2 regions of the Arthrobacter sp. StoSoilB20 genome follow, and region 2 is predicted to be linked to the other one. Evidence: predicted binding sites of a transcription regulator. Region 2 holds the regulator's gene; the other holds the start of a gene.
What was found. The regulator LexA, encoded in region 2, represses DNA repair genes until DNA is damaged. The targets are predictions, from matches to a motif close to TCGAACANNTGTTCGA.

Region 1: LDN85_RS07075 (Y-family DNA polymerase) is a predicted target of LexA. The motif match lies at 8,405-8,420, and genes of this name have one in related genera.

The regions. Positions count from the first base shown of each region.
Region 1 is NZ_AP024651.1:1,539,117-1,555,070, forward strand. It holds gene LDN85_RS07025 (GMC oxidoreductase) at 1-1,417, opposite strand, end outside; gene LDN85_RS07030 (hypothetical protein) at 1,566-1,997, opposite strand; gene LDN85_RS07035 (hypothetical protein) at 2,146-2,577, opposite strand; gene umuD (translesion error-prone DNA polymerase V autoproteolytic subunit) at 2,846-3,277, shown strand; gene LDN85_RS07045 (hypothetical protein) at 3,259-3,726, shown strand; gene LDN85_RS07050 (hypothetical protein) at 3,918-4,469, shown strand; gene LDN85_RS07055 (hypothetical protein) at 5,618-5,776, opposite strand; gene LDN85_RS07060 (hypothetical protein) at 5,934-6,140, shown strand; gene LDN85_RS07065 (hypothetical protein) at 6,276-7,562, shown strand; gene LDN85_RS07070 (hypothetical protein) at 7,899-8,063, shown strand; gene LDN85_RS07075 (Y-family DNA polymerase) at 8,483-9,781, shown strand; gene LDN85_RS07080 (uroporphyrinogen-III synthase) at 9,867-11,024, opposite strand; gene cobA (uroporphyrinogen-III C-methyltransferase) at 11,037-12,071, opposite strand; gene nirB (nitrite reductase large subunit NirB) at 12,081-14,711, opposite strand; gene nirD (nitrite reductase small subunit NirD) at 14,994-15,356, shown strand; gene LDN85_RS07100 (phospho-sugar mutase) at 15,378-15,954, opposite strand, start outside.
Region 2 is NZ_AP024651.1:1,782,578-1,798,531, forward strand. It holds gene LDN85_RS08035 (helix-turn-helix transcriptional regulator) at 1-65, shown strand, start outside; gene LDN85_RS08040 (MarR family transcriptional regulator) at 181-732, opposite strand; gene LDN85_RS08045 (DUF3046 domain-containing protein) at 801-998, shown strand; gene recA (recombinase RecA) at 1,274-2,314, shown strand; gene LDN85_RS08055 (regulatory protein RecX) at 2,304-2,846, shown strand; gene miaB (tRNA (N6-isopentenyl adenosine(37)-C2)-methylthiotransferase MiaB) at 2,846-4,372, shown strand; gene miaA (tRNA (adenosine(37)-N6)-dimethylallyltransferase MiaA) at 4,390-5,316, shown strand; gene dapF (diaminopimelate epimerase) at 5,354-6,322, shown strand; gene LDN85_RS08075 (methyltransferase) at 6,303-6,917, opposite strand; gene hflX (GTPase HflX) at 7,443-9,005, shown strand; gene LDN85_RS08085 (ATP-dependent DNA helicase) at 8,998-11,058, shown strand; gene lexA (transcriptional repressor LexA) at 11,055-11,798, opposite strand; gene LDN85_RS08095 (LysM peptidoglycan-binding domain-containing protein) at 12,171-12,530, shown strand; gene LDN85_RS08100 (histidinol-phosphate transaminase) at 12,608-13,726, shown strand; gene hisB (imidazoleglycerol-phosphate dehydratase HisB) at 13,773-14,399, shown strand; gene hisH (imidazole glycerol phosphate synthase subunit HisH) at 14,396-15,148, shown strand; gene LDN85_RS08115 (hypothetical protein) at 15,149-15,307, shown strand; gene priA (bifunctional 1-(5-phosphoribosyl)-5-((5-phosphoribosylamino)methylideneamino)imidazole-4-carboxamide isomerase/phosphoribosylanthranilate isomerase PriA) at 15,356-15,954, shown strand, end outside.

The DNA.
Region 1 (15,954 bases), 240 kb from region 2:
GGGTCATGACACCGTCGGGGACGTCCCTGCCCATCCCCAGCATGGGCACCGAACTGGAGGACAAACGGCCATCGCCCAACGCTGCGGCGAGGTCGGCGGAGACGTTGGACCGGCCGGCGTCGAACAGCCTGTCCTTGAAGAGCTGCCCGGCCACTTTGGCAGTCCGTTTGATGGTGGTGCCCAGTTGCGCTGTCTCGATGAGCCAGTTCATGAAGGCCGGATACCCCGCGTCCTCCACGTAATAACCGCGGCCATCGCCGTCGTCGTCGTGTGAATCGGGGACCCTGATGGCTGTGGTGATCACCGGGCCCCGGCTGCCGGCCAGGTTCCGGACGCCGGGCCGTGAGCCGTTGGCCGGGGGCGTCTTCGCACCCATGATGAACGTCAGGAGGTCGCCGTTGCCGCTGAAACGGGTGCCAAGGGCGTCGCTCAGCGCAGGGAGGGAACCGCGGTTTCGGAGCAGGAGGAAGTTGGTGCCGAATGTGCCGGCACCGAGGATGAGCCGGCGGCAATGGATGATGCGTTCGGTGAGAAGTTCGCCGTGATGATCCGGATGATGCACCACATAGCGGATCTCGTATCCGCCACCCGGCGACCCGGGGTTCAAGGGCCGGATGCCACGGACGTCATGGAACGTTCTGACATCGGCTCCCTTGAAGGCGGCCGCTGAGATGTAGTTGTGGTCCAGGGTGTTCTTGGCGCCGGCATTGCACCCGATGTCGCACTCACCGCTGAGCGTGCAGGTGGTGCGCACCGTGGCAGGACCGTGGATACTGCCGTAGCCGGGCAGCGGCAGTGCATGGTTGGTTCGCGGTTCGGTCCCTGGTGCTGCCGAGAACGTGACGGCTATGGGAGGCCTGGTGATGGACAGTCCCAGGTTCGAGGCCGACTTCTCCATGGCCAGGGTCTTCGCGGTGTCCATGTACGGGTAGGGGACGGGCTGGAGCATGGCTTCGGCGGCGTCGTAATAGGGATCGAGGTCTGCCCGGGTGAAGGGCCAGTTCTCATATCCGCCGCCGGGGATAGGGGATTCGTTGACGAACCACTTTTCGTCCTTGCGCAGGAGGACATTGGCGTAGATGAGTGAGCCACCGCCCAACCCGCTGGACACCAGCCCCTCAGTGCCGCGGAACGTCCAGGCATCAAAAAGTCCATACAAGCCGCGGTCCGGATCCCAGAAGTTCCGTCCCATCTCCGACGGCGAACGCGCGAAACTGCCGGGCGGGTACGTTTTGCCGCGTTCCATGAGCACAACGGACTGCCCGGCCTCGGCCAGTCGAAGCGCCGCAACGGAACCTCCAAAGCCGGAGCCCACCACCACGGCGTCGACCTTTTCGATGCCATCGCGGCGGCGTGCCTGATCAGAAGCGGGCTCAGGTCCCGCAGCCCCACTGTTCCCGGTCCCCAGACGACCCATGGCCGTTCCTCTCAGAGGAAAGCTGACTACATAGCTGCAGCTGACGGCGCCGGGCGTGGCCGGGCGATGCCTCCGCGGACTATGGGGCTTATGTTCCCACCGGGCAGGTGATCTGTAAATGAGGTGGAGACAGTGGATTCAGCGCGCGCTAGGCAATGCGGGTATAGATCATGTCAAAGTCGTGTTCCAGCGGCCCGCCGGGGTAGGTCCCGCGTTCCAACCGGGCAGTAATGGTGTTGCCGTCCTTGGAGAAGTGGCCAACGAAGCGTTGCGGCCAGTCGGGCCCATCCCTGAACAGGGTCCACACGCCGTCCTTGAGCGTCATGTCGTAGATCCTTGCCATGCCCCGGGAGTCAAAGTAATGCTGTTGGAAGGCTCCATCCGAGCCGGTGGCTCCAATGACGCTGACCGCATTGGGGTACTCCGGCCGCTGGACCGTGGAACGCTGGATGAGGAAGCCGCCGCTTTCCAACCATTCGAAGGCGGTCCGGCCGGGCACATCCTTGCCCGGAACTGATGTTTCCCACTCGCCGAGGAGGATGTTCAATTGCTCCAACGTAGGTTTGGGATCCCGTGCCATGGCCGCCCTCTTTTCGGGTCTTCGCGTTGCTGAACAGCTTCAGGGTATGACTCGTCCCGTTCCGCCGTACAGACCTCCGCGGAGACCGCCCGGGCCAGGTGCAGGTGGTGCCGTGCAGCGCTGTTCCGGGCTTGGCGCCATAGCGGCATCAGGGCTGGCGGGTGACCCTGCGCGTCTCACGGAACTCCGCGGGCACCGTGACAGCGCCCTTAGGAACAGCGACGGTAATGCCCCTCGTCGTCACGCTTGTGACGTTCTGACCCCATTGCTTTGCGTACTCGACGACGGGCCTCGCCGCAGCCCGGTTGCGGACGATTGCTACGAGCGCGACGGTGAGGAACGCAAGGGTCATCAGACCCGGCACCACGATGACGACCACTTGGTTGATAAGACCGGTCAGGAACAGCGCGGGGCCGAGGAACCACAGCGCCACCGTGGAGAACATCAAGACGAGAACCAGTTTCTCAGAGCGTGCGTGGACGGCCCGTGCGTGTGCCAGCTCATCCGGGTAGCGTTCCTTGAAAATACGGGTGACATCGGCGCTGAGCGCATCAGCTACGTCCTTGCTCCGGGCGGTCATGGCTCTCCAATTCGCGATGCACAGCGCGACTGGGGTACAACATCGCGGCATTGAACCCTGCAGTCGAAGACGGTGGTTTTTTGAGTCTCCTGCCTAGCCTCCGTTGGCTTGACCTTCCCTAAAGTACCGGTCTTTTGCCAGGACGCGTAAACGGCTGCAACCCCCATTCCGCCGGCCTCCTGCGCCGCGGAAACCAAGGGGGTGACCACAATGTCCGTCATCCGCTGTACACTCAAGTATCGAACATATATTCGAATAAAGGTGTGTTGTGGGCGTGATAGTCGGCCCCCGCGTGATAGATGCGGGCTTTTCCCTGATGTCAGTATTGCTGGCGCCTCTCCCGGTGGCGGCCGGTTATCCCTCGCCGGCGCAGGACTATTTTGATGGCCGGATCGATCTCAACGAGCACCTCATCAAGGACGTCACCAGCACCTTCGTGGTCCGGGTGACAGGGCAGTCCATGGAAGGTGCAGGGATCAGTGATGGTGACGAGCTGATCGTCAACCGGGCACTGGAGCCCAGGGATGGGTCCGTCGTCGTCGCTGTCCTCGACGGGGAACTGACCATCAAAAGGCTCCGCGTCACGCCCACGGGAGTGATCCTCCAGGCCGACAATCCCAAGTACCCGGACATCCGCGTGCCGGCCCTTTCTGAACTCACCATCTGGGGAGTTGCCACCACATGCCTGCACCACATTTGAGCCCGCCCCGTTCGCAAGGGCCCGTTCCCAGCGAACTGTGGGAACGGATGGGCGCCGAATTCGGCTTGCCGGATCTGGAGAGGGTCCGTCATCGGCTCGCGAAGCTACATGAGGATCCCGAACCTGTGATGCAACAACTGGTGCGCGTGTTTTCCGCAGATGGCACGTACTGTCCCGGTTTCCAATTCCGCGAAGACTTGTCCTTGCATCCCGTGGTGCTGTGCCTGTTTGCGCGTGCCATGGAACTGAGGATTCCGCACAATTACTTTTCGGCCTGGATGGTCACCGGCTGCCCAGGACTGCGGGATGCCAGGCCGGTGGACCTGTTGGACCGGCTGGCGCCTGCCCCGCTCATCGCTGCCCTTGAGCGCTCCTTCGGATCCGGACCAGGGGACGGGCGCGCTGCAGGAACCACACGGCCTATTGGTAATGGGCGCAACAAAACCTGAAAAGATTGCCCGGTTCCCTCGCTGGCTCCGCTGACAGCGACGCCACGGCGACGTCAGAAGCGTGATTGGATGGCGGTGTGCGGAAACGGGTGCCGGGAGACGACGTAACGGCGGCCCGGTTGGGCGCTTCTCGAGTAGGGACAGAGGTTTCCGCGGAAGCGGATTCGAGGCGATCTATTGCCTCGCGCCTCATGTGGGGCATCGCATCGGCCCTCGTCTCGGTGTTGCTGGGAGCGGTCGCCCAAGCCTCCGCAGCGTGGGTCAGCGACTCATGGCCTGAGGTTCTGGTCTACCTCGTTATGCCGGGGTGGGCGTTCATTCTGTTCGCTCACCTTCTGAGCGGATTTGCTGCCGTGGTGGCACTGGCTCTGCTTGTACCGGCGTTGGTCAGGCGGATTTCCCGTGGCTGGCTCCGGCGGCTGACTGCTGTACTTGCAGTTCTGGCCAGTGTCGCGGCGGCTCTGCCGTGGTCTATGTATTCTGCTGGCATGGGGCTGGCCGCCAAGGCGGCAACCTACACCGAAGTCAAGGCCAGCAGTGGAGAAAGTGTCATCGTCGAACAATCAGGGTTCGACCCACAAACCTATTCCATTTATTCACAAAAATCGTGGGGGCTCTGGCAGCGAAGCGTCCCGTGGCTGTCCGCCACACAGTTCTTCGACCCCAAGGACTGCATACTGACGGGCGGAAGTGGCAACCTTGTGCTCCAGTGCGGAGTCGATGAGATCGTGGTGCCGCGCTAGGGTCGCCACTCACTAGCCAGGAAACACCTTGTAGCCATCATCGGCAGCCGACTTCTTCGGCGCAGGAAGCGGCAGATTCATGGCGGCTATCGGTAACTTGCCGAATAGCTTTTGAACGAATAACTGGCGGGACGAACGGAGCCGGACTGGATACCAGCCAGGATCCAAACACCTCGAGGGTTTCTCCTGACGCGAACTGAGTGTCCAGGACGATGGAGGCCGATTGGATGGTCCCGTCCCATTCGGTCGTCCAGGTGACGTGACGTTCCCTTAGCGGGGGTGGGAGGGAAATGAGGGGACGACGATGCCCGGACCAATCCTGGGAAGTGGCGGACATTCCGTCGCCAACTCTTTATCAGGCAGGGAGTTGAGCCGCCCTATGCGTCTCTCCGTCGAGTAATCCTTTGGGACGGGAGCTGGTCAATCCGTTTCTGTCGCTTCTTGCTGGCCTTGTTTGTTCGATTGAACGGAATGGCGGCAGCCAGGAGGGTTATGCCGCCGTCAATCACCGTGCCGATAAGCGGTTGGACTAATTTGAAGTTTTCGTCGGCGGTGGTCAAACGCGGTCCTTGTCTGGGCTGAAACGTCTAGATGATCTGCAGACGTAAGGACGCTGCCCGTCATGGGGGGGGTACCCGGCCAGCGTCAACATGAGCGCGGTGGATTGCGCTGTGTTCAGCAGGTCCACAGGGCGTTGATTCTGCAGAATGGGACACCTTGTGACCATTCAGGCGGAGAAATCGTTGTCGCGAATCTTTAAGTCCATAGCGGGTTCGTAGCGCGTTCGAACAGTGTCAGGACAACAGCGTTCAGCGACTTCCCTCCGCAGTATCTCTGCGAGGACGCTGTGTTGTATTTGTGGCAGCGGTGGCCAGCTTCGGGGCAAACAGCGTCGCCTTCCCTGAAGCAGGCTGACTGACCCGGAGAGGGCAGCCCGTCTACTTGTGTTTGAGTAACTTCCGGGAATTACCGAGGCAAAGGATGGTCATCAGCATCCTTTGAATTTTGCTATCAAAATTCCAAGCAAAATTGCTTGTGTAATAGGTAAATGAACCGTATGCTTCGAGACCTGTGCACGCCTTACCTTTTCTGGACTTTTTGGGCGGGGTATGCTCTGCGTTTAATCAATTAGTATTCGCTTTTGTTGATCATTTTGCTGGGGGAGTTATGGAGACACTGCGGTCGTTCTTGAGTATTGCTGCCGTTGGGCTGGCAGCAATAACCGTCTCGTCGTGCGGAACCGGAGGAACGCCGGCCGTAGGTCCCGAGGTGCGCACCGGGTCGGCGTCGCCCTCGAGCGAGTGCACGAAATTCCTGCCTGATGCGCCGTGCGGGAAGTTCAAAAGTACAGCCGGTACTGCTGAAGGTCAGCCCATGGCATGGGTCAGCGAGGGACAAGTGACAGCACAGTTGGACCGAGTTGGTCAGGAAACATACCTGACGGCTGTTCTTCCATGTGGACCAGTGAACACCCCCGTCACCATTGATGGCTCGAACATGACATTGTCCGGGAAGCTCGCGATCGGCGCATCCGGCTGTGTTGATGCTGCGAGAGGTGAACAGCAGACCTGGGCCCTCAACTTCCTCAAGGACGGCGTTCAACTCAACTACACCAACGGGGCGCTGACATGGACGAGAGGTCAAGACTCCCTGACTTTCGGCGCGATCTGAACTGCCCCGGATTCAGGTATTAGGGAGCAATACGCGGCTCGGGCATAGCCTTGCGGACCGCCACAGTCTTAAGACATTGAATAATTCATCAAACACGGACCGAGACCGAATCGGCCCGCACTGGACGGGGATTCATTGAAGAAACCACTACCCATTGCAGCAGGTACTTTTGTCTTGCTGCTCGGCATTATCAGCCCCGCCGTGGCGGCATCGGATGCCCCGGTCACGCCGCCGGGGGAGGGCGCTATCGAGGAATACTCCAAGAGTGTAGGTGTCGACTTCTTGGACAACCAGAAGAAGCTCTCCGACTTCAAGTACTGGATCACACAGGTCCCGGGAATCTACGATGCTGGCTACGTTGAACAGGTTAATGATGCAAAAAGCCTTTCTGTAAAGGCATTGTGGAAGGGTTCATCCCTGCTTCGCGAAACCGTCGCCAACGAAGGACGAAAGCGAGGCATCATGGTGACATTCTCCGAGCGTCCATATTCGGTCCCCGAAATTGATTCGGCGACTCAAGCCCTCATAAATAATGACAAGGCCTTTGAACCGCTGGGATTCAAGATAGCTTCCATCGGAGGCATCGGCGATGATTCAGGTGAAATATCCATCCGCGGATACGCCGTCAAGAATGAAGGCGGCCTGCTCACATCATCGGAACGGGCTGCAGTGGAGAACCTTGCACGCGACATTACCAAGTGGCCTATCCAAGTCATTGATGGAGTCCAGTCACGCCCCGCCACTCGCATGAATGACTCCCACCCCTTCAACTCAGGTGCGTACATACTCAACAGCAACCAAACAGCTTGCACAACTGGGTTTGCGCTGAAAGCCAGAACGGGAACAGGGCAGTGGACCAATACGGCCCGCCACTGTGAGGGATCTGGCTGGTGGACTGCCCGCGACAATACCGGATCCTCAGCAGGAATGCAGTGGTGGGATACTCCCGATGGTCAAGCCGCCATGCTGTCCGAAGGCGGAAGCCGTTGGATGTTTGACGGCGCGTGGAACAACACGGCAGGATATTCCAAACCTGTTGCTGGATTCCACGACGTTTCATTGGGCGACTGGATCTGCACAAGCGGCGGGAACTCCGGCGTGCATTGCAATATCAGCGTCCTTTACACGAATTTTTCCTGGAATGACGGGTACGGTTACGCCTCCCAAATCGAGGGCTACCAAACAGTGGACGGTCAGCGTGCCGCAATCCAAGGGGATAGCGGTGGGCCCGTACTTGCCCCCTACGGCAATGGCAGCGTCGGCGCTGTCGGAATGATCCAGGCCGTCGCTGGCCCCCTATATAACTACGGCAATTGCGGCAGCGTTCGGGACGGCGGGGCCAACTACTGCAGTCGATACGTGTGGTTTACGTCTACGCGCACGATTGCGAACAGCGCGGGGATGGATTTGGTTACCTGGTAGTTACTGCTACACGCCTCAACCTGCTGGCTACGAAAGGCCTCGTCCGGTTCTCCGGTCGAGGCCTTTTCAACCTCTCCAATTCCGAGTACCACGATTTACGGTTCCTGCGAATTCTCCTCGGTCGAAGCGCAGAATTGCGGCGGCGAAGGCTTTTGGCTTGAGGAGTCAGAGAGCGTTAATGGCCAGATCGCTTCGTCTGGCAACAACATGATCGCGGACACAGCCAAGAACTCCAATGTTGATGGTTGGGGGCCGATTCCAAACAATTTTGTCAACGACGCTGGGTGGAATGGCGGTCCTGCTTCGACCAGACCCACTCCGGCGGACCATCCTGCCATGAGGTTGAAGCGGAAGTCCAAGTACAACAATCTCTCCATCTCCTCGCGAACCGCGGGTCAACAGGCCGGGATAGGTTTGGGCCAACAGGCTTATGCTCTGAGCCTCGATGCCACGTTTGGGACACTGGCCAACAACATCTCCGTGACGCACTCCGATAGTTAGGATGGGAAGCGCGTGAAGGGAATTCTGACACCTGACAGGGTTTACATCATTGGGTCCAAACGATACAGGCACCGCCAGCCTGAACCCGCGACACGACTACAGCCCTTTTGACGGTGGATTTGTCAGGCATACATGCGTCGAACTCGACAACGTGTTTGTACTGGAAACCGATCGACTCGATGCTGCTGGAGCGCCGTTCACGAACATCGAATACAACGACCGAAATGGTTGGCGAGGATTGGTTCAACGGAGCCAGTCGTACGGATGCCTTACCGCTGCCGTGGACATCGGGTAGGAAGAGCTCAGCTATTTGTCGGGGCCTGGCGGTACAGTAAATGTATTCGAATATATGTTCGAATGTGCGGCGTGTCCTGCTCCAGAATCGCGGCACGCGTGCTAAGGCCGAACGGAGGAGACCGATGTCCAAGCCAGCACTCATGCACCGGATGCAAGAGATCGCCCACGTGGACATCAACTGTTTCTATGCGTCGGCGGAACGTGCCTTCAACCCTTCGCTGGAGGGCAAGCCAGTGATTGTGCTGTCCAACAACGACGGCTGCGCAGTGACCAGGTCTCCGGAAGCGAAGAAGCTGGGGATCGGACTGGGGGAACCTTGGTTCAAACTTGCTCCACGGGCCAGGGAATGGGGTCTCATTGCCCTCTCAAGCAACTACGAGCTCTACGGGGACATCAGCTCCCGCGTCATGGAACTCCTGGCCCGCTACTCGGCGTGGCAGGAGGTGTACTCCATTGATGAGGCGTTTCTGGGGGTAAAAGGTCAACCGCAAGAGCTGCTCGAACTGGGACGGACCATCAAAACTGCGTGCCAACGGCATGTGGGCGTGCCGGTCTGCGTGGGGATTGCCCGTACCAAGACGCTTGCCAAGCTGGCCAACAAATGGGCCAAGCATAATCCGGCTTTCAACGGAGTGTGCCGTTGGGACTCGGTTCCTGGGGCCCAACGGGAGGCCTTGATGGCACGGCTGTCGGTGATTGAGATCTGGGGCGTAGCCACCAGGCTGACCAAACGGTTGAACGCCATGGGGATCTTCTCCATCCTTGACCTGGTCCGGGCCGACCCTGTGGCCCTGCGGGACAAGTTCTCCATTGTCATGATGCGCACCGTGCTGGAATTGCAGGGCACCCCGTGCATCCCGATGGAGGAGGAAAGGATCGGGAGGGACCAGCTGATCTTCTCCCGCTCCTTTTCAACGCCGATTACGACGGCGGCGCAGCTGCGGCAGGTGCTCAGCGTCTACGGCCAGATGGCAAGTGCCAGGCTCGCCAAACACGATCTCCAAGCAAAATTGCTCACGGCCTTTGCCGCCACTTCGGTCTATAACCCCAACGACAAGTCCTTTCCGACGGTTAACGTCAAGCTGCCCATACCCACCTCGGATCCCGTGCTGCTGACCAAGGCTGCCCATGCATTGGTTCCCAGGATCCAGGAAGGCGTCAGGTACGCCAAGGCCGGGATCATGGTTACTGACCTCCGCCCCAGCGGGAACCAGAAACCGCTGGAGATCTTTGAGAACCGGCACGAGGAACGTGGGATCGGCCCCCTGTTGGAGCAAGTCAGCAAGCGCTACGGCCGGGGCTCCATCGGTTTGGGGCACGCCGGAATCAAGGGAGGACCCGACTGGTCCATGAAACGGGACATGCTCAGTCCCCGGTACACCACCAACTGGGACGAACTTCCCTTGGTGAAGGCGGCCTGAGGTGGTTGGACGCCACAACTGCCGGCAGGCAGCCCGGACAGGCAACTCAGGCAGGCACCCCAGGCAGGCGGCCTGGGCAGTACACCTACGCCCGCAGCCGGTACCCACGCTTGACTACCGTTTCCACGAGCTTGCCATCGGGCAGGGAGGAGCGCAGCCGGCTGACCGTCATGTCCAGGGCATGCACGGAGCCGCGCAGATCCAACAGGTCCGAGAGCGCCTCGCGGGACAACACTGCCCCGCCCGCGCCGAGCAGGGCACGCAGGAGCAGCAGGGGAGCGGGCGCCAGGTCGATCACCTCGCCGTTGATCCGCAGGCAACGCCCGCGCAGCTCAATGGTGGCGCTCTTGGTCTCCAAGCGGCGCACATGGTTCAGGGACAAGTGCTCGGTAACCAACCGGATCAGCGCCCCCATGCGGTAACGGTCAGGGATCAGTGGCGTCAGACCGGCGTCGACCAGTGGTTGTGCGGTGACGGGCCCCACTGCGGCAACCGTCACGGGGCCCTTCAGGGCTTCGATGAGCTGACGGTAAAGGCCCATTTCGTGGGCTGTGCTCCACATCGCGTCCACGGCTGGTGCGCTGGTGAAGGTCAGGACGTCGAGGTTGCCGCCCACCACAGCCTCGATCAGGCGCGGGAGCTTGTCCTCGCCGTCGGGCTTCACCCAGCGGTAGGGGGTGACGGTCAGGACAATGGCGCCGGACATGCGCAGCCGTTCCAGCTGGCGGACGTCCGTATAGCCATGCAGCTGCACGGCCACCGTCTTGCCGCGCACGCCTTCTGCCAGCAGCATGTCCACCAGTGTCGCAGTGGTTTCGTCACTGCTGATTCCGACGTCGGCAAGACCGGCCGCGCGTACGGCACCGCGGGCCTTGGGTCCACGGACGAACATGCGGCAGGCGGAGAGTGCGTCCAGGAGTTGTTCTCCGATGCCGAAAGAGTCAGCGGCCTCGCACCACCGGCGCATGCCGTATGCGGTGGTGGCGATGCAGATATCCGGCTTCGCGGCAATGATGGTGCGGGTGTCCTCAATAAGTACCATGTCTTCCTGCACCGGGGCGATCTTCAGCGCGGGGGCGTGCAACACGCTCGCACCGCGGCGCTCCAGGGCCTCAATGAGGTCACGGGAACGGCGGTGCGAGGTGACTCCGATCCGGAATCCATCCAGCGGCGCATCGGCGGCCTCGGAAACTTCCGGTGCAGCAGCGGGGTCCTGGACTTCAAAGGTGCGTGCAACAGTCATAAGTTTTTACCCTCAGGCTTCAAGGAGCGAAGCCGCCAGGCGGCTCAGTTCAGCGGATGCTTCAGCGTGGTTGCGGTTGGCCTCGGCTACCCTGACCACTTCGCCAATGACCAGCACAGCCGGATTGCTGCAGCCGGTGGCAGCTGTTTCGATCGTACCCAGGTCAGCGATGGTGGTGCGTTGCCCCGGACGGTAACCGCGTTCCACCACGGCCATGGGCATCTCCGGCTTCATCCCTGCCCGGCGCAACCCGGCGGCCAGCTGCGGAAGTGTGCCGATGCCCATGAGGACCACGATCGTCCCGCCAAGGCCGGCCAAATGCATGTGTTCCGTCTCGGTCAAGGGTGCGTGGCCGGAGACCACCGTGAACATGTGGCTTACTTCGCGGTGCGTGACCGGGATGCCGGCTGCGGCGGGAACGGAGATGGCGCTGGTGACGCCGGAGATGACCCGTACCGGGACCCCGGCGGCAACGCAGGCAGCCACCTCCTCGCCGCCACGCCCGAACACGTAGGGATCCCCGCCCTTGAGCCGGACCACGTTCTTGCCCGCAAGGGCAGCTTCGACCATCAGCTTCTCGATGTCGCGTTGCGTTACCTTGTGAAGGCCAGGCTGCTTGCCCACGTCCACCAGTTCCGCAGAGGTCAGATCGGCGAGCTCCTGGTAAGGGGCCAGGCGGTCATAGAACACCACGTCGGCATCACGCAGGGCGTCCACGGCGCCGACGGTCAGGAGGTCCAGGGCTCCCGGGCCTCCGCCCACCAAAGTCACGTGACCCTCCGCGCCGGGGGCAGGCTCAAAAGCCACGGGCACACCGGCCTCGCGGCAGCGTTCCACCAACGGCAGCCAGCCGTCGTCGCCGTCGTCCACCATGGCCACCAGGAACGGACGCTCCGGGAGCAGCCCGTCACCTGGTACCCCCGCCGGTGCGCTCAGGCGGTACACGTTGGCCCCGGCAGCCTGGTATCGCCGGATGGCTTGGCGGGCACAGGTGTCCGAGCCCGTGACAAGGACGTCGCGGTCGGTGAGATCAATGGTGAGCTGCATGGTGAACCCCTAGTTTCCTGCGCCGACGGTTTCGCTGCGGACCGGAATGGTCGACGCGATGAGCACGCCACCCTTTTCCTCATTGGTAGCCGGACGGATCTGGCCACGCTCCGGAACGAAGGAAATGGATTCGTCCTTCTGGTCGGGAGCATTGACGAAGGAGCGGAAACGGCGGAGGCGCTCCGGGTCCTTCAAAGTCTCTGCCCACTCGTCCTCGTAGGTGTCGATGTGCTTGGCCATGGCGGCCTCAAGCTCCTCGGCGATGCCCAGGGAGTCGTTGACCACCACTTCCTCGACGTGTTTGATGCCGCCGTCCAGCTCTTCCTGCCAGCGCGCGGTGCGCTGGAGGCGGTCGGCGGTGCGGATGTAGTACATGAGGTAGCGGTCGATGTACTTCAGCAGCGTTTCGTCGTCCAGGTCCTTGGCCAGCAGCTGGGCGTGTGCCGGAGTGGCACCGCCGTTTCCGCCTACGTAAAGGTTCCAGCCGTCCGCGGTGGCGATCACTCCCACGTCCTTGCCCCGGGCCTCGGCACACTCGCGGGCGCAACCGGAAACACCCATCTTCAGCTTGTGCGGGCTGCGGAGGCCGCGGTAGCGAAGCTCCAGCGCAATGGCCATGGCCACCGAATCCTGTACTCCGAAACGGCACCAGGTGGATCCAACACAGGACTTCACTGTGCGAAGGCTCTTGCCGTAAGCCTGCCCGGACTCGAAACCGGCATCCACCAGCTCCTTCCAGATGTCCGGGAGCTGCTCCAGCCGGGCACCGAACATATCGATGCGCTGGCCGCCGGTGATCTTGGTGTAGAGGTTGTACTTTTCGGCGACGGCTGCGATGACGCCAAGGCCCTTGGGGGTAATCTCACCACCTGCGATGCGGGGGACCACCGAATACGTGCCGTCCTTCTGCATGTTCGCCAAGGCGCGGTCGTTGGTGTCCTGCAGCGAACCTCGGCCGGCATCCAAAACGTAGGCCGAGTGCTGGCTGGCCAGGATGGAGGCAATGGTCGGCTTGCAGATATCGCATCCCGCGCCGGTGCCGTATTTGGCCATGATCTCTTCGAACGAGGTCAGTTCCAGCACCCGGATGGCGTCGAAGAGTTCCTGGCGGGAGAGGCTGATGTGCTCGCACAGTGCCTTGGAAACTTCGATGCCGGACTTCGTCAGTTCGCCTTCGAGGAGTTTCTTGAGCATGGGGACACAGGAACCACATTGGGTGCCGGCACGGGTGCAGCCCTTGAGCTCGCCGAGTTCCTGCACGGGGGAGTTGCCCTCGCAGGCACCGCACCCATTGATGGTGTCTCGGATGGTTCCGGCGGCCACGTTGTTGCAGGAACACAGGATGGCATCGTCGGGCAGTTCAGTCTCAGGTGCCTCACCTCCACCCGCGGCGCTCAAATACGCGCCGGGTTCTGCTGCCAGTTCGCGGCCCAGGAGCGGGCGAAGGCTCATGTAGGGGGAAGCATCGCCCACGAAGATGCCGCCCAAGAGGGTCTTGGCATCATCGGTGGTGACGATCTTCTGGTAAACGCCGCGTGCCGGGTCGGCGTAGACAATTTCCAGGGAATGCTCGGTCCGGGCGAACGCGTCACCGAAGCTGGCCACATCCACGCCGGACAGCTTGAGCTTGGTGGCAGTGTCGAAGCCGGGGAATGTCGCCTCGCCACCGTGCAGGCGGTCGGCAACGATCTCGGCCATGGTGTTGGCAGGTGCCACCAATCCAAGGCACATGCCTCCGAAGTTGGCCACTTCACCGATCGCCCAGATGCCCTCCACCTCAGTGGCACAGTAATCGTTGATGACCACGCCGCCACGCTGGCCCAGGCTGAACAGCTGCTCCTCACCCTCTGCTGCGCGGAAGAGGTCGTCGCGGGGCCTGACCCCGACGGCTACGATCACGATGTCCGCCTCGATGGTGCGGCCGTCCGCCATCAAGACGCCGGTGACGTTGCCGTCGTCGTCCGTCAGTACTTCGGAAGGGAACACGCCACCATGGACCTCAAAGCCCTTGGCCTCAATCAGGCGACCCAGCGACTGCCCGGCACCCTCATCCAATTGCGTGTTCATCAGCCAGGGTGCTCCGTTGATGACAATGGGAGTGGCACCCAACTGTTCGGTGCCGGCAGCGGACTCAAGGCCCAGCAAGCCGCCACCAATAGTGACCGCGTTAACCTTGCGGCCCAGCTTTTCCCGGAGCTCGGCGATGGCCTTGTTGATGGCCCAGACGTCATCGAGCGTGCGGTACACGTGAGTGTGTTCGGCACCGGGAATCGGGAGGCGGGCTGCATCCGAGCCCGAAGCCACCACCAAGTGGTCGTATTCGTACGTGTTCCCCGCAGCGGTAAGGACACTCCTGGAGGCGGAGTCGATCTTCACGGCGCGCTCGCCGGTCACCAGGGTCAGCGCCTCGTGGTCCCACATGGACGCGTCGCCCAAAGTAAGGTCCACACCGGTTTCGGTGAGGGCCTTGCTCAACGCCACGCGGTCGTAGGGGAGGTGGGCCTCTTCGGTCAGCACCGTGACCTGCCAGCCTTCAAGACCGCGGTTGACCATGGCATCGGTGAAACGGTGGGCAGCGGGGCCGCCGCCGACGACGACGACGCGGCGCGGGTTCTCTGTGCTTGAAGTGTGTCCGGTCACTGGTGGGCCTTTCGCAGACGTTGCAGACGGATCTGCTGCAACTCGTGGTTCCAGACTAGGTATGGGCAGTTTCGCGTCAGTTTCCCTTTTGTTTCGTGATCTTAACTTCTGCATCACAACGGCATTTCGTGAGGCGTGAGGTCTCTTTTACGCGCTGGACACAAACGCGGACACCTGATGAAACACCAGGGTCCTAGCGTGGAAGAGTGGCCGCAAGCGTGGCCCGGTCCGGGGGAGTGACGGCGAAAATGCCAGCACCCGGACAGAGTGAGAGGGGCTGAAATGACCGTAATTCTGGACCGTGCCGTGGATGTTGCCGTTACCGGCGAGTGGCACAGGATTTGCCCGCTGGATGAACTCGAGCTGGCTTGGGGCGAGGCGGCACTGGTTGCAGGCCGACAGGTTGCGCTGTTCCGCATCGCGTCCACCGAGGTCTTCGCCGTGGCTCAGCAGGACCCGGCAACACTGGCCAACGTCATGGCCCGCGGGATCATCGGATCCCGCGGAAGCCGGCCGACCATCTCATCACCACTGCACAAAGAGGTCTACGACCTCGAAACCGGGGAGTGCTTCACCAACCCCGAGCTCGCCCTCGATGTGTTCGCCACCCGGTTGGTGGATGGCTTCATCGAGGTTGAACTCTAACCCGGCTAAAGACCGACGCTTCTAAAGCCCCAACGCTTCGCGGACGTCTCTGAGGACATCGTCCAGGGATGTTCGTGCGGCCTGGCGGGCACCGGGAAGTTCCGCGGCGGACTCCACGGGCTGGATGACTTCCAGGTAACACTTGAGCTTGGGCTCGGTGCCGCTGGGCCGGATGATGACCCGGCTTTGGTCCCGGGTCAGGTACAGCAGTCCGTCCGTGGGCGGCAAGGCTTCGCTTCCTTCGGCGAGGTCGGTAAAGACCTCGACGGCGGAGCCTCCGAACGCTTCGGGCGGATTGACGCGCAGGCGGTTCATCATGGCATCCAGCAGTCCAAGGTCCGCCACCCGGATGCTCAACTGGTCACTGGCGTGCAGGCCATGCACCAGGTAGAGATCGTCAAGGGTGTCAAAGATCGTCCTGCCCTCGGCCTTGGCAGCTGCTGCCAGTTCCGCGATCAGTACCGCCGCTGAGATACCGTCTTTGTCCCGCACCAGCTCGGGCGCAACGCAGTACCCCAAGGCCTCCTCGTACCCGTAGGTGAGGCCGGGAACCCGTGAGATCCATTTGAAGCCAGTGAGCGTTTCCTCGTGGGCGTAC
Region 2 (15,954 bases):
GCTACGGCCGCGATCTTGACCTCACGGACGACTTCCCGCAGGGAATGCTCTCCGGAGCCCGGTAACCGTTCCACCAGAATTGACGAGAAGGTCTCCAGCCAACGGCTGGGGACCTTCTTTGTGTTTCCAAAAGTGGTTTTTCCGGTGGGTTCCTTCTGCCGGTACGGGCACAAATGCGGATCAGGCGTCAGCAGGTCCGGTGGGTTCCGGGGCGCTGTCCGCTTCCCGCAAGGTGACGTCCTTGAGCACGCCGTCGCCGTAGATGGCGTTGAGGCGGCCCATGTAGTCCGCAAGTGTCTGGACATCCTCCAGCGGCCATTCGCCCAGGCGTTCCCTGAACACTTGGCGGCGCGCATCCTGGACCTGGTGCATCTTGTCCTCGCCCTTCTCGGTCAGGCGGATGGATTGTGCCCTCCCATCCTGGGGATCCGCTTCCTTGTAGACCAGCCCGACGCTTTCGAGGAAGGCGATCTGGCGGCTCACCGATGGCTTTCCAACGCCAATGCACGTCGCCAGGTCCGTCAGCCTGATGGGTCCTTCCCTCCGGATGACGGTCAACAGCCCGTAGGCGGCCGGTTCCATATCCGGGTGGACCTGGCGTGAGAGCTGGTGGGAGATGGACCGGGCGCGGCGCCAGAGCAGGCTCAGCTGGTGTTCCACCTGCTGGAGGGCGTCGTCCACGGCGTCGCCTGACACGGCCTGACCGGGCGTGCTCTGGAGAGGATTGCTCATGGCAACCATTCTAGAGTCCGGCTCCGTGAGAGACTCTATCCGTGAGGGCAAGTGACTTTTGGCGATTGATGGACGACGAATTCGGGCCAGGTTATTCCCGGGTCCTGGCCGGTTCCTTGGTACTTGCAGGTGTGGGTGGCAGGACTGCAGTTGAGGCGTTGGCCTTCGGATACCACCCCCGTGAGGTGTGGTTGGCCGTATGCGAAGTCCAGGATGTTCCCCCGGAACGCCGGCTTGGGCGGGACATCAAGCCTGCCTCCAGCTGACGGCTTACGGCTTACGGGCCGGGGGATCGCCGTTCCGGCTGCGGGACGCGGTGACACGCCGGGCCGTTGTTCGAATATCTGTTCGGATGGGGATATGCTCCTTTGAGAGGAAAATTGGTCCCGAAGGCCGTGTTTCCGAGCTTCCGGATTGCCCGGTTGTCCACATAGCCGGATTCGGCTCATAAAAATGTCAGAGCTCCGTAATAGCGTCTGACATGACAGGAAAGCGGCCTTTCGGGCCACTCCACAGCGAGAAAGCATCAGAGGTGTGAACCATGGCGGCAACCCCGGATCGTGAAAAGGCGCTCGAAGCAGCGCTTGCCCAGATCGACAAGCAGTTCGGCAAAGGCTCCATCATGCGCCTGGGTGATGACACCCGCGCTCCGATCGAGATCATTCCCACCGGCTCCATCGCCTTGGATGTCGCCCTTGGCATTGGCGGCCTGCCCCGCGGCCGCGTAGTTGAAATCTACGGTCCTGAATCCTCGGGTAAGACCACTGTTGCCCTGCACGCAGTTGCCAATGCGCAGCGTGCCGGCGGCATTGCGGCCTTCATTGACGCCGAACACGCCCTGGACCCCGATTATGCGGCCAAGCTCGGTGTTGACACGGACGCGCTGCTGGTCTCGCAGCCGGATACCGGTGAGCAGGCCTTGGAGATCATGGACATGCTGGTGGGCTCCGGCTCGCTGGACATCATCGTCATTGACTCCGTGGCAGCCCTGGTGCCCCGTGCGGAAATCGAAGGCGAGATGGGTGACTCCCACGTGGGTCTCCAGGCACGACTGATGAGCCAGGCACTGCGAAAGATCACCGGTCGGCTCAGCCAGACCAAGACCACCGCCATCTTCATCAACCAGCTTCGCGAAAAGATCGGCGTCTTCTTCGGCTCCCCGGAAACCACTACCGGTGGTAAAGCCCTGAAGTTCTATGCATCCGTGCGCATCGACGTTCGCCGTATCCAGACCCTGAAGGAGGGTGCGGATTCCGTCGGCAACCGGACCAAGGCAAAGATCGTCAAGAACAAGATGGCGCCGCCGTTCAAGATCGCTGAGTTCGACATCATCTACGGCCAGGGCATTTCCCGTGAGGGCGGCATCATTGACATGGGAGTCGAGCACGGAATCATCAAGAAGTCCGGCTCGTGGTTTACCTATGATGGCGACCAGCTTGGCCAGGGCATGGAGAACTCGCGTCGCTTCCTGCGGGACAACCCGGAGCTCGCCCAGGAGCTGGAGCGCCTGATCAAGGAAAAGCTTGGCGTGGGCGTCAAGCCGGAAGAAGACTCCCCAAAGCTGAAGGCCGTTGACGGTTAGAAGAGGGCCGGATCCGGAATCGTCCGTATCCGCCGATCCCGAGCCTGATCCCGAATCCGTGGCGCGCGCCATCGTCTTGAGGCAGTTGACGATGGCGCCGCGGAGCCGGCTTCAGCTTTCGCGCAAGCTCGCGGAACGCAATGTGCCCGAGGATGTGGCAGAGGCAGTTCTGGACCGGTTCGAAGAAGTCCAACTCATAGACGATGCTGAGTTCGCCCGGATGTGGGTTCGCAGTCGTTCCCAGGGCAAGAAGCTCGCCAAGGGCGCCATTCGACGGGAACTGGCGGACAAGGGAATCGAACTGGATGCGGCTGAAGAAGCCTTGTCCCAGCTCAGTGACCAGGAAGAGGAACTGGCTGCGCGGGAACTGGTTCAACGCAAACTTCGGCCCGGTGTGGACCTGAACGATAGGGCGGAGCGGGACAAGTACACCCGCCGTCTGGCGTCGATGCTCGCACGGAAGGGCTACGCGCCCTCCATGGCATTCAGGATCGTCGGTGAGGTGCTGGCAGAAGCCGGTACCCTTGAGTAGTGAGTTTGACCATTCCTTCCCCAACAGCTGCCACCATTCCTTCGGCTGAGCCCAGGACCTACCAGGTCCGGACGTTCGGCTGCCAGATGAACGTTCATGATTCAGAACGCATGGCGGGACTCCTGGAGGACGCAGGCTATGTCCCCGCCGAGGGCGAACTGGCCGACGTGGTGGTCTTCAACACCTGTGCCGTGCGGGAAAATGCGGACAACAAGCTCTACGGAAACCTCGGCCAGCTCCGGCAGGTCAAGGCGGAAAACCCCGGCATGCAGATTGCAGTTGGTGGTTGCCTGGCACAGAAGGACCGCGAAACCATCGTGAAGAAGGCGCCGTGGGTCGACGCCGTGTTCGGTACCCACAACGTCGGGGCCCTGCCCGCACTGTTGGACCGTGCCAGGCACAATAATGAAGCGCAACTTGAGATCCTCGAGTCCCTGGATGTCTTCCCGTCCACCCTTCCCACCAAGCGGGATTCGGTGTATTCAGGCTGGGTTTCCATCTCTGTGGGATGCAACAACACCTGCACCTTCTGCATTGTGCCCTCGCTCCGCGGCAAGGAAAAGGACCGCCGGCCGGGTGAGATCCTCGCAGAGATCCAGGCCCTTGTTGACGACGGCGCGGTGGAAGTGACCCTCCTGGGCCAAAACGTGAACTCGTACGGCGTGGAGTTCGGGGACCGCCAGGCTTTTTCAAAGCTCCTGCGGGCGTGCGGCGAAATCGAAGGTCTGGAGCGTGTCCGCTTCACCAGCCCCCACCCGGCAGCCTTCACCGATGACGTCATCGAAGCCATGGCCGAGACGCCCAATGTGATGCCCCAGCTGCACATGCCGCTGCAGTCCGGCTCTGACAAAGTACTCAAGGATATGCGCCGGTCCTACCGCTCCAGCAGGTTCCTGGGCATTCTTGACAAAGTCCGTGAGCTGATCCCCAATGCGGCCATCACCACGGACATCATTGTTGGATTCCCGGGTGAAACAGAGGACGACTTCCAGGCCACCTTGGACGTTGTGGAGAAATCCCGCTTCGCCTCCGCTTTCACCTTCCAATACTCCAAGCGGCCTGGGACCCCGGCCGCGGACTTGCCGGATCAGCTTCCCAAAGCCGTGGTCCAGGAACGATTCGAAAGGCTGACGGCCCTTCAGGACCGCATTGCAGCGGAGGAGAATGCCAAGCAGTTGGGCCAGACGGTCGAGGTCCTGGTGACGGCACAGTCCGGGCGCAAGGCCGGGGAAACCCACCGCTTGTCCGGCCGTTCCAAGGACCAGCGCCTGGTGCACTTCTCCGTGCCGGCCGGCGCAGAATCTCCGCGTCCCGGCGACTTCGTCACTGTCACCATCACGGAGGCCGCTTCCTTCCACCTCGTGGCTGATCCCGCCACGGCAGGGGACTACGTGTTGCGCCGCTCCCGTGCCGGTGATGCTTGGGATCGTTCCCAAGCTGACTCCTGCGGCGTCCCTGCCCCCGGCGCAGCCGGTAAGGCCGGCGTGTCATTGGGAATGCCGTCGTTGCCTGCCCGTCGCGCCTGACGCAGGATCCGGATCACGTGCCTGTTTCCTCAGAGGATGCTTCCCTGCCCGTCATAGCAGTGGTCGGCCCTACTGGTTCCGGTAAGTCGGACCTGGGCGTCGGTCTTGCCCTCGCCTTGGACGGCGAGGTCATCAACGCAGACGCCTTGCAGTTCTACCGAGGCATGGACATAGGCACGGCCAAAATCAGCGTGGACGAGCGCAGGGGAGTGCCCCACCACCTGCTGGACATCATGGACGTAACCCAGGAGGCAAGCGTCGCGGACTTCCAAGCGGATTGCCGGAGGGCCATCGCTGAAATCCGCTCGCGGGGAAAGCGCCCCATCCTGGTGGGAGGATCGGGTCTTTATGTCCGGGCCGCGCTGGACGTCCTGGAGTTCCCGGGTACAGATTCCGCTGTCCGTAAGGCCCTGGAAGAAGAATTTGACGCGGACGGCCTCGCACCGCTGCGTGCCCGGCTCGAGCACGTAGATCCCGTCTCGGCTGCCCGTCTGGGGGATGCGCGCCGGGTGATCCGTGCCCTTGAAGTACACCAGCTCACCGGACGGCCTTTCAGTTCATTCATGCCCCAGCGTCAGTACTTCCAGCCGGCCCTGCAGATCGGGTTGTCCGTGGACAGGGAGGTGCTGAGGGAGCGGTTGGCGTTGCGGGTCCACCGGATGGTGGACGCCGGCCTTCTGGAGGAGGTTGAACGGCTCGATGCTGCCGGCCTCAGGAAAGGCAGGACAGCCTCCCGCGCACTGGGGTACTCACAGTTCCTGAATGTTTTGGACAACCGGGCCGACGTTGCCACAGCTGCGGAGGAGACCATTGTTGCCACGAGGCAGTTTGCCCGGCGTCAGCTCACCTGGTTCAGGGCTGACCCCCGCATCACCTGGTTCGACTGGCACGACCCTGAACTTCTCAGCAAGGCGGTGGCTGCGGCCGGGGAGCAGCCCGCGTAATTTCGGGCCCTACCTGCGCGGCAGGTAGCCTAGTGCCATGGACGAAACCTCCGCAATTCCCGCCTCGCAGCCTGTAACTGCCTTTGGCTCCGTGACCGCCTCCAGCCTTGCGGGGCTGCCGTTTTCCAAGGGGCATGGAACCGGCAACGACTTCGTCCTTATTGCCGACCCCGGCGACGCCCACGAGATCACTCCGGAACAGGTTGCGCAGTTGTGCGACCGGCATATTGGCATCGGTGGTGACGGCCTCATCCGTGCCGTGCCGTCACGGTTCCTCCCCGAGGGCAGGATCCTCCTGGAACAGGATCCGGACGCCGAGTGGTTCATGGACTACCGCAACGGCGACGGTTCCCTCTCGGAGATGTGCGGAAATGGCGTGCGCGTGTTCGTCCACTTCCTCATTGCCGAGAAACTGGTTGACCTTGGTCCGGGTGAAACCCTGACCATCGGCACCAGGGGAGGAATCAAGAAAGTGGTCCGTACGGCCAACGGATACGCCGTAGACATGGGTCCATGGGAGTTTATCTTCCCCCAGGAGGCCACCAGCAAGGCCATGGACGCCTTGGTCAGCGCGGACGGCCTGGAAGTGGCACGTCCCGGCCTTTCGGTCAGCATGGGCAATCCCCATACCGTGGTTGCCTTGGCGGAACTCAAAGAGTTGTCGGCAACGCAATTGTTCAAGGCCCCGGTGGTGGATCCCAAGCCTGCCAACGGTACCAACGTTGAATTCGTGGTTCCGGCCGAGCCCTTGGTTGAGGATGGGGTCGGTACCATCACCATGCGCGTCCATGAACGCGGCGTAGGGGAGACGCAATCCTGCGGTACCGGCGCTTGTGCCGCGGCCGTCGCGATCCGTCACTGGGCCGGTAACACCGCGCCAAACGATTGGCACGTGATGGTGCCCGGCGGCGTCGTGGACGTCAAGTTCTTCCCCGGCGCCGGCGGGCGCGAGCATGTAGAGCTCAGCGGTCCGGCAGTCATTGTGGCTACTGGGACGCTTTCCTGACACGTATGATCCGGAACGACTTGGACGTGCTCTCGCGGGTCACTGTGTAGCCCGCATCCAGTTCGCCGGCCAGCCATCGTTGGAGGGAGTCCGAGCCAAGGTTCTTTTGGACCACCAGCCAGGCATTTCCTCCCGGGGCCAGCCGGGGCAACCATGTCAGCAGCAGGGTGTGGAGTTCGTCTTTGCCGATGCGGATGGGCGGGTTGGACCAGATGGTGTCGAACTCGACGGCGGGGTCCACCTCGTGCGGCAGGCTGGCCTTTACGTTGGCCAAGCCAAGGGCTGCCGCGTTCTCGTTGGTCAAGGTGACGCAGCGTTCGTTGACGTCCACTGCATGTACTTTGGCATGCGGTGCCATCAGCCCCAGTGTCAGTGCGATGGGACCCCAGCCGCAACCTATGTCCAACAGGTTTCCCTGCGGCGACGGCGGCGGAACTTCCGAGAAGAGGATCGCTGTGCCCTTGTCCACTCCGTCCGGGCTGAAGATGCCCGAGGAGGTCTGCAGGTGGCGCGTGGCCCCAGCGAGTTCAACAGTCAAAGGCTTCCTGGTGAACGGTCCGGCTGGCTGGGCGGTGAAATAGTGTGCAGACTCCATAATTTGCCAGATTAGTTGGCTGGCGGCGCCATGGGAAACTGCGGCTCCCAACGGATGATTTGACATCGGATGATAATGTTGAATGCATGTTCTTGATCTTCGAGTAATTTCGATCAGTAGGCCGAAACCCGTCTGAATTTTCAGGCGTTGTACGGCACAGCCCGCGATGCAGGCCGGTCCTTGGCATTGAGCCAAGCCACGGTCTTTCCGCCAGGCAGCTCCTACGGCACAGTCTGTTGGCCCATCAGGGCCATGGACGCATCGAAGATCACACCCTTCCGTCAGACCACTGAACCGCCGGCTTTTGGTAGCTCGGCAGGTCAGCTGACCAGTGCAATCTTGAGATGGCCAGGAACCACCGAGCGGATCCCACCATGCCAGATCACAGCAGCTGCTGCCCTTTCACAGGCAGCAGGCCAGCACAGGAGGCCCTCTTTGGCCCAAGCCCGTCAGCCCAGCGCGAATAGCGCCCCATCAAACAACAAACAGCACTATTCTGGAATTGCCGAACAGTCTAAGGAGACCATGACCACCCAGAAGCACTCCGGATCCGATTCCGACGCCCAGGACATGAGTCCTGAACAAATCCAGGCCGTGATCGACCGGATTCTTTCCAAGGATGTACCTGCGCAGGCATCCGATGACAACGATGCCAGCGGGGTTTTCGGCAAGGCGCAAGCCATCTCCACCCTTGACCAGGAACACAGCATCTACGACGGCGACCAGGAAGACCTGGCAGAGCGCCGGGCCCTGCGCCGTACTGCCGGACTTTCAACGGAACTCGAAGATGTCACCGAAGTCGAATACCGGCAGTTGCGCCTTGAACGCGTTGTCCTTGCCGGCTTGTGGACCGAGGGCACTCTTGCAGATGCCGAGAACTCCCTGCGGGAGTTGGCTGCCCTGGCTGAGACGGCCGGTTCGGAAGTCCTCGATGGCTTGGTGCAGCGGCGCATGAAGCCCGACCCGGGCACCTTCCTGGGGTCAGGCAAGGCCCAGGAACTGAAGGACATCGTTGCCGCCACGGGCGCCGATACCGTCGTGGTTGACACCGAATTGGCGCCTTCCCAGCGCCGCGGACTTGAGGACATTGTCAAAGTCAAGGTTGTCGACCGGACCACTCTGATCCTGGACATCTTCGCCCAGCACGCAAAGAGCCGTGAGGGCAAGGCCCAGGTTGAGCTTGCGCAGCTCGAGTACCTCCTGCCGCGCCTGCGTGGTTGGGGCGACTCGATGTCCCGCCAGGCCGGTGGCCAGGTGGGCGGAGCCGGCGCCGGAATGGGTTCACGTGGTCCGGGCGAAACCAAGATCGAACTGGATCGCCGCAGGATCCGCACGCGCATGGCCAAGCTTCGCCGTGAAATCGCTGCCATGAAGCCGGCGCGTGAGACCAAGCGGGCCAACCGCCGTCGTAATGCCGTTCCTTCTGTCGCGATCGCCGGTTACACGAACGCTGGAAAGTCCTCGCTCCTGAACCGCCTCACTGATGCCGGTGTCCTGGTGGAGAACGCCCTGTTCGCCACCTTGGATCCCACTGTCCGTAAGGCCCAGACTCCGGATGGCATCGGCTACACGCTTGCTGACACCGTGGGGTTTGTACGTTCACTGCCCACGCAGCTGATCGAGGCTTTCCGTTCCACCCTGGAGGAAGTGGCCGACGCAGATTTGATCCTGCATGTGGTGGATGCCTCGCATCCTGATCCGGAGGGCCAGATCGCTGCCGTCCGCTCCGTTTTCACGGAGGTCGACGCCCGCAAGGTGCCCGAGATCATTGTCCTGAACAAGGTTGACGTTGCGGATCCCTTCGTCGTGGAGCGGCTCAAGCAGAAGGAACCCCGGCACGCCGTGGTTTCGACCCGTACGGGCCAGGGCATCGCCGAGTTGTTGGAAGACATCAGCCAATCCATTCCCCGGCCTGGAGTTCGGCTGGAACTGCTCATTCCCTACGATCGCGGCGAAATGATCAGTAAACTGCACAGCTCCGACTCGGAGATCCTGACCTTGGAGCACGAGGAAAACGGGACCCGCGTAGTTGTCATGGTCCGCGAAGGCCTGGCAGCCGAACTGGAGCCGTTCGTCACTAATGGTTGAGAACGTGGCGGCGGACGCCGCTGAGTCATTGGGGGAGAAAACCACCCTCGAGTTGTTGGACCGGGCTGTTGCCGGCATGGGTGGTCAGAGCCGTGCCGGCCAGCACGAGATGGCCAAACACGTTGCCAGGGCCATTGAAACCGGGGAGCACCTGCTGGTTCAGGCGGGAACGGGCACAGGTAAGTCGTTGGCGTACCTGATCCCGTTGATCGCGCATTCAATGGACAGCGCCAAACCGACTCTGGTGTCCACCGCCACCTTGGCACTCCAAACCCAGATTGTGGGCCGTGACCTGCCGCGGCTGCTGGAGAACATTACCCCCGCCCTTGAACGGCCAGTCAAGGTGGCTTTGGTCAAGGGCAGGGCCAACTATGTCTGCCGGCAAAAACTTGAAGGCGGGTTCCCCAGTGAGGAGCCTTCCGAAGGGCAGCTCTTTTCTTTGGGCGAGGACACCAGCGTCCCGCACTTTGCTGCATCCATGGGTGGGCCGCAATCCCAGTTGGGCAAGGAAGTGGTCCGGCTCCGGGAATGGGCGGAGAAGACCGCTACAGGCGATCGTGATGAGCTCATGCCCGGCGTCACGGACCGTGCCTGGAGACAGGTCTCTGTGACCTCCATGGAGTGCCTCGGTGCGCAGAAGTGTCCACTGGCCGAAGAGTGCTTCAGCGAGCTGGCGCGCTCACGGGCCGGTGAGGCCGACGTCGTGGTTACCAACCACGCCATGCTGGCCGTCAGCGCCTTTGAGGGGCTCGCTGTGCTGCCTGAGTATGACGTCGTGGTGGTTGACGAGGCGCACGAACTGCAGGACCGCGTCACCGGCGCGGTCTCCGGCCAGCTGTCCGTGGCGATGGTCCACGCAGCGGCGTCAAGTGCCCGCAAGCACACCGCCATTACGGTGGACGCGCTCAATGCCGCGGCCGATCGCCTGGACATGGCCATAGCGGGCGTTCCCAATGGACTTCTGCCCAGCGGACTCAACGACGAACAGCTCGATTGCCTGGATCAGTTGCGCGAAGCCACGCGCGCGGCGTTGTCGGATTCGAAGACCGACTCTTCAAACGCGGTCGACGGCGGCCGGCAACTGGCCCGCTCACGGCTCATGCTCATCCTGGAGCTGTGTGAGCGCATGCTGGCCGCCAAGGAGAACCGGGAAGTCGTATGGTTCTCGCGGAACAGCACCTTTGACCCCAGCCAGGGGTACTCCCAACCCGACGAGACCGCCCCTGCGCTTATCAACATCGCTCCGTTGAGCGTTGCAGGCAGGTTGAGGGAAGGCTTGTTTGCGGGCCACACGGTGGTGCTCACCTCCGCGACGCTGGCCATCGGTTCGGCTTTTGAGCCGGCAGCCGGAGGCCTGGGGTTGATCGGCGATGGTGCACCGAGCTGGACGGGGATCGACGTCGGATCACCCTTCGACTACCCCAAACAAGGGGTGTTGTACGTGGCCAAGCACCTGCCCAAGCCAGGCCGCGGAACCTCACCTGATGCCCTGGATGAGTTGGAAGACCTCATCCGTGCCTCCGGCGGGGGAGCGTTGTGCCTTTTCTCCTCGCGCCGGGCCGCCGAGGAAGCTGCCGATGCCATGCGGCTCCGACTGGATGTCAATATCCTCTGCCAGGGCGAATCCACCATGGCAGCCTTGGTCAAGCAGTTTGCCGATGAACCCGATACCTGCCTCTTCGGCACGATGTCCTTGTGGCAGGGCGTGGATGTCCCGGGTGGTTCATGCCGCCTGGTGGTCATTGACCGCATTCCCTTCCCGCGGCCCGATGACCCCCTGATGACTGCCCGCTCACGCGCTGTGGCGCAGTCCGGCGGGAACGGTTTCATGGCCGTGTCAGCTACTCATGCCGCTATCCGCCTGGCTCAAGGAGCAGGCCGGCTTATCCGGTCCACCGGCGACAAAGGGGTTGTGGCTGTTCTGGACTCCAGGCTCTCGACGGAGCGCTACGGAGGCTTCCTCCGGGCTGCACTGCCGCCCTTCTGGGCTACGACGGACCGCGCAGTGGTTCGGGGCGTGCTGGAGCGTTTGGGCTCCGCCAAGGCCTCCTAGAGGGAGCGCAGGACCGATACGACCTTGCCCATGATGGTGGCCTGGTCGCCCAAAATGGGTTCGTACTGGGTGTTCTGGGGAAGAAGCCACGTATGGCCGTCGCGCTGGCGGAAGGTTTTGACGGTTGCTTCGTCGTCCAGGAGGGCGGCGACGATGTCTCCATTAATGGCGTCGTTCTGCCGGCGGACCACAACCCAGTCGCCGTCGCAGATAGCAGCGTCGATCATTGAATCGCCGGCCACCTTCAGCATGAACAGCTCGCCATGCCCGACGAGCTGCCGGGGCAGGGGAAGCACGTCCTCCACAGTCTGGTCAGCCAAAATGGGGCCGCCGGCAGCAATGCGGCCAACCAAGGGCACCATGGCAGTATCGCTGGCGCTGGCAAGCTCCGTCACGGCAAAGCCACCCGTGCTGCGCAGAGTTGCCGGCGCTTCCACTCCCGGGATGGGTCCGCCATCGAGGGTAAGGGGCATCAGGACTTCCATGGCCCTGGGACGTTTGGGATCGCGGCGGAGATAACCAAGTTTTTCCAGCTGGGAGAGCTGGTGAGTCACGCTCGACAGGCTCGCGAGCCCTACAGTGTCCCCGATCTCGCGCATGCTGGGCGGATACCCGTTGTCGTTGACTGATCGCTGGATGGTTTCCAGGATCTTCTTCTGCCGGACGGTCAGGCTTTTGGGACTCTTTAGAGGCTGCTGGCTCCGCAGGGGTGCCCCGCCGCCGGTGGCTTTCGCTGCCATGTTCGCCAATGCCTTTCATTCCGCCCGGAGTGTGCCCGGGGACGAAGGGGTCTGCCAAAAATGTCAGACCCTCCTGTTCCACTGAAACAGTGCTGTTTCTTCACTCAAACGTAGGGCAGCCACAGGCGTTTATCAAACATTTGTTCTAGCGAGTCTCGACACCGTTCGTTGATAAGTGCTAAAAATGTCATAGCAAGGTTCGAACATGTGTTCTATAAACCTGCTGTTGGGGCCCGATGTTCGAACGGAGTGTTCGAACAGAGTGTTCGAACGAAGTGTTCGGACAAGCCGTGACGCGCAGGGGAACACCAAAGAATTGGCAGCCATGTACCGGGATCCGGGGCACGGCAATAGCTCAGAAGGGCTCAGCTCATGTCCGCAATCACTACGTTCGCTGATTTCCGTACCACCCAGGCGCCGACGCGCCTGCGTCTGACCCGACGAGGACGGATCGTCTTCTTCGGCATCCCTGCGATGCTGCTGGTGGCTGCGCTGCTGAGCCTTGCTGGTTTCATCACCTCTCCTGCAAAGGCATCTGATTCGCAGGCGCAACTTCGGCCACCTGTTGCGGTAACGGTAACGGTCCAGCCGGGTCAGTCACTGTGGGGCATCGCCGGGGCTGCCGCTCCTGAGCGGGATCCGCGCGATGTCATCGCCGAGATCATCCAGTTGAACGACCTCCGCGGTGGCCGCATCCAGCCTGGCCAGCAGCTGTTTGTACCCGCCAGCTAGCCAATTCCGTCCCGGCACCCGCCGGGGTTCGGCGTCACAGTTAGTGGCCAGTCCACCCAGCCCCTTAAACTGGGGTGGTGAGTGACCAGCTTGAGCGACTTGACCGACTACCCCTCCGGACCAACCTGCGTGGACTGAGCCCCTATGGCGCGCCGCAGCTTGATGTTCCCATTTTGCTCAACGTCAACGAAAACACCCATGGAGTCCCTGCGGATGTTCAGGCGGCCATCACGGAAGCTGTAGCTGCTGCCGCCACCGGGCTCAACCGCTACCCGGACAGGGAGTTCACTGAACTCCGGGAATCGTTGGCCGAATACCTTGGCCACGGTCTCACTCCCGGCAATATCTGGGCAGCCAACGGTTCCAATGAGGTGTTGCAGCAGATCCTCCAGGCATTTGGCGGACCTGGCCGGAAGGCGCTGGGATTCCCGCCCACGTACTCCATGTACCCGTTGCTGGCCAGCGGCACGGATACAGAGTACGTCCAGGGGGTCCGGGCCGAGGACTATGGGCTCGATGCAGCTTCGGCTGCCGCCCAGGTCCGTGAAACAGGAGCCAACATTGTGTTCCTCTGCTCTCCCAACAATCCAACCGGCACAGGGCTGGGCCTTGATGTCGTTGAGGCTGTTTACGACGCCGGCGAAGCCAGCCGGGCCATAGTGATTGTTGATGAGGCGTACCACGAGTTCGCGCACGACAATACGCCGAGCGCACTGACCCTGCTGCCTGGACGCGAGCGTTTGATCGTTTCCCGCACCATGAGCAAGGCGTTTGCCCTTGCGGGCGCCCGGCTGGGTTACATGGCCGCGGCGCCGGAGGTCACGGATGCCATCAGGCTGGTCCGCCTCCCGTACCACCTCTCGGCTGTCACGCAGGCGACCGCCCTCGCCGCGCTTAATCACCGCGAAGCCCTCATGGCCGACGTCGAGGACATTAAGATCCAACGCGACCGGATTGTGACCGAACTCCTGCGCATGGGCTTGAAGCCTGCAGCGTCGGACTCCAACTACGTTTTCTTCGGTGGGCTCGAGAACCCGCATGCGATCTGGCAGGGCCTGCTTGATGCGGGCGTCCTGATCCGCGACGTCGGCATTCCCGGCCACTTGCGGGTTACGGCCGGAACAGAGCCGGAAACCACGGCGTTCCTCCAGGCGCTGGAAGCGCTGTTGGACGGCCAGGGGTCACAGCCCGCCTAAACTTGTATGTTGAACCCATCCACTCTTCGTGTATAAGGACATCCCAATGAGCGAAACCGGCGCCACGCCGTCCGCTGCCCGCACCGCGCGCATGGAGCGCACCACCAGCGAATCCTCAGTCCTGGTGGAGATCAACCTGGATGGGACCGGTGTCTCGGACATCAGCACCTCTGTGCCGTTTTATGACCACATGCTCACGGCACTGTGCAAGCACTCGCTGATTGACATGACCGTCAAAGCCACCGGCGATACCCACATCGATGCCCACCACACGGTGGAAGATGTGGCCATCACGTTCGGTGAGGTACTGCGCACAGCCCTGGGTAACAAGGCCGGGATCCGCCGCTTCGGCGAAGCCACCGTTCCTTTGGATGAAGCCCTGGCGCACGCCGTGGTGGACGTCTCGGGCCGGCCGTACCTGGTTCACGGCGGAGAACCTGCCGGCCAGGAGTACCACTTGATTGGTGGTCACTTCACCGGTTCGTTGACCCGCCACGTTTTTGAGGCCATTACGCTGCACGCAGGGATTTGCCTGCACATGAACGTTCTCGCCGGCCGCGATCCCCACCACATCGTGGAAGCCCAGTTCAAAGCCTTTGCCCGGGCGCTCCGTGCCGCGGTGGAATCCGATCCCAGGGTCGAGGGCATTCCCTCCACGAAGGGGGCGTTGTGAGCGGTCAGGTACTCAAGGACGGGGCAGTGGCCGACACCATCGCTTCGGTCAAGCCCACGTCGCCGGAAGGCAAGCCCACTGTCACGGTGCTCGACTACGGTTCCGGCAACGTTCGTTCGGCTGTCAGGGCCTTGGAACGTGCCGGGGCTCATGTCGTGCTCAGTTCCAAACCCGAAGACGTACTCAATGCCGACGGCCTGGTGGTCCCCGGTGTCGGCGCCTTCGAAACCGTCATGAAGGAACTCAAAGCAGTAGACGGCATCCGCATGATCGGTCGCCGGGTTGCCGGTGGGCGCCCGGTACTTGCCATTTGCGTTGGTTTGCAGGTCCTTTTCGAAGCCGGGGTGGAACACGGCACCGAATCCGAAGGCATGGCCGAGTGGCCGGGCAAGGTGGAACTCCTGCCGGCACCCGTTGTCCCGCACATGGGCTGGAACACCGTGGATGTCCCGGAAGGTTCCAGGCTTTTTGCCGGCGTCGAGGACGAGCGTTTCTATTTCGTGCACTCGTACGGTGTGCAGGAGTGGAATTTCGATGTTGTCCAACCGCGCATGGCTCCGCCCAAGGTGACATGGTCAGAGCACGGCGCACGCTTCATTGCCGCCGTCGAAAATGGCCCGTTGTGCGCAACGCAGTTCCACCCGGAGAAGTCCGGCGATGCCGGTGCGCGCCTGCTGAGGAACTGGGTGGACGGCCTGAAAAAGCCGGCAATTCCAGCGGCCGAAGCCAGCGGAAGCGGTGCCGCCTAGATGTGGTCTGTTGTCCTCATGGGCCTCGCCGGCGTGCTGGTGGGAGGCGGCATTTCCTTCCACCAGCAGAAGAAACCGCGCTGGGTTTCCATTGCCTTTTACGCGCTGGCAGGGATGTCCCTGCTGGCCGCCTACCTCTTGACGCTGCCCGGTAACTGAACCGGGCATCAACCAGACCGCGTCGAACCTCGAACTCCAAGGACCCACATGACCACCTCCGCCCAGCCCGTTCTGGAACTCCTGCCCGCCGTCGACATCGTTGACGGCCAGGCGGTCCGCCTCCTCCAAGGGGAGGCCGGCTCGGAAACCAGCTACGGAACACCTCTGGAAGCAGCCCTGAACTGGCAGAATGCCGGCGCTGAATGGGTTCACATGGTTGACCTCGATGCCGCTTTCGGCCGTGGCAACAACGCCGGCCTCATCAGTGAGGTGGTGAAGCAGCTGAACGTGAAGGTGGAACTGTCCGGAGGATTGCGTGATGACGAGTCGTTGGACCGCGCCCTTGAACTGGGCGTCGCACGCGTGAATCTTGGCACGGCAGCGCTGGAGAACCCGGAATGGACCCGCAGGGCCATCGACCGCTTTGGTGACAAGATCGCCGTCGGACTCGATGTCCGCGGTACCACCCTGGCCGGGCGCGGCTGGACCAAGGAGGGTGGCGACCTTTGGGAGGTCCTGGCCCGCCTCGAGGATGCCGGCTGCGCACGTTATGTAGTCACGGACGTCACCAAAGACGGAACCTTGCAGGGGCCCAATGTGGAACTGCTGCGTCAAATGGTGGAGAAGACCGGCAAGCCCGTTGTGGC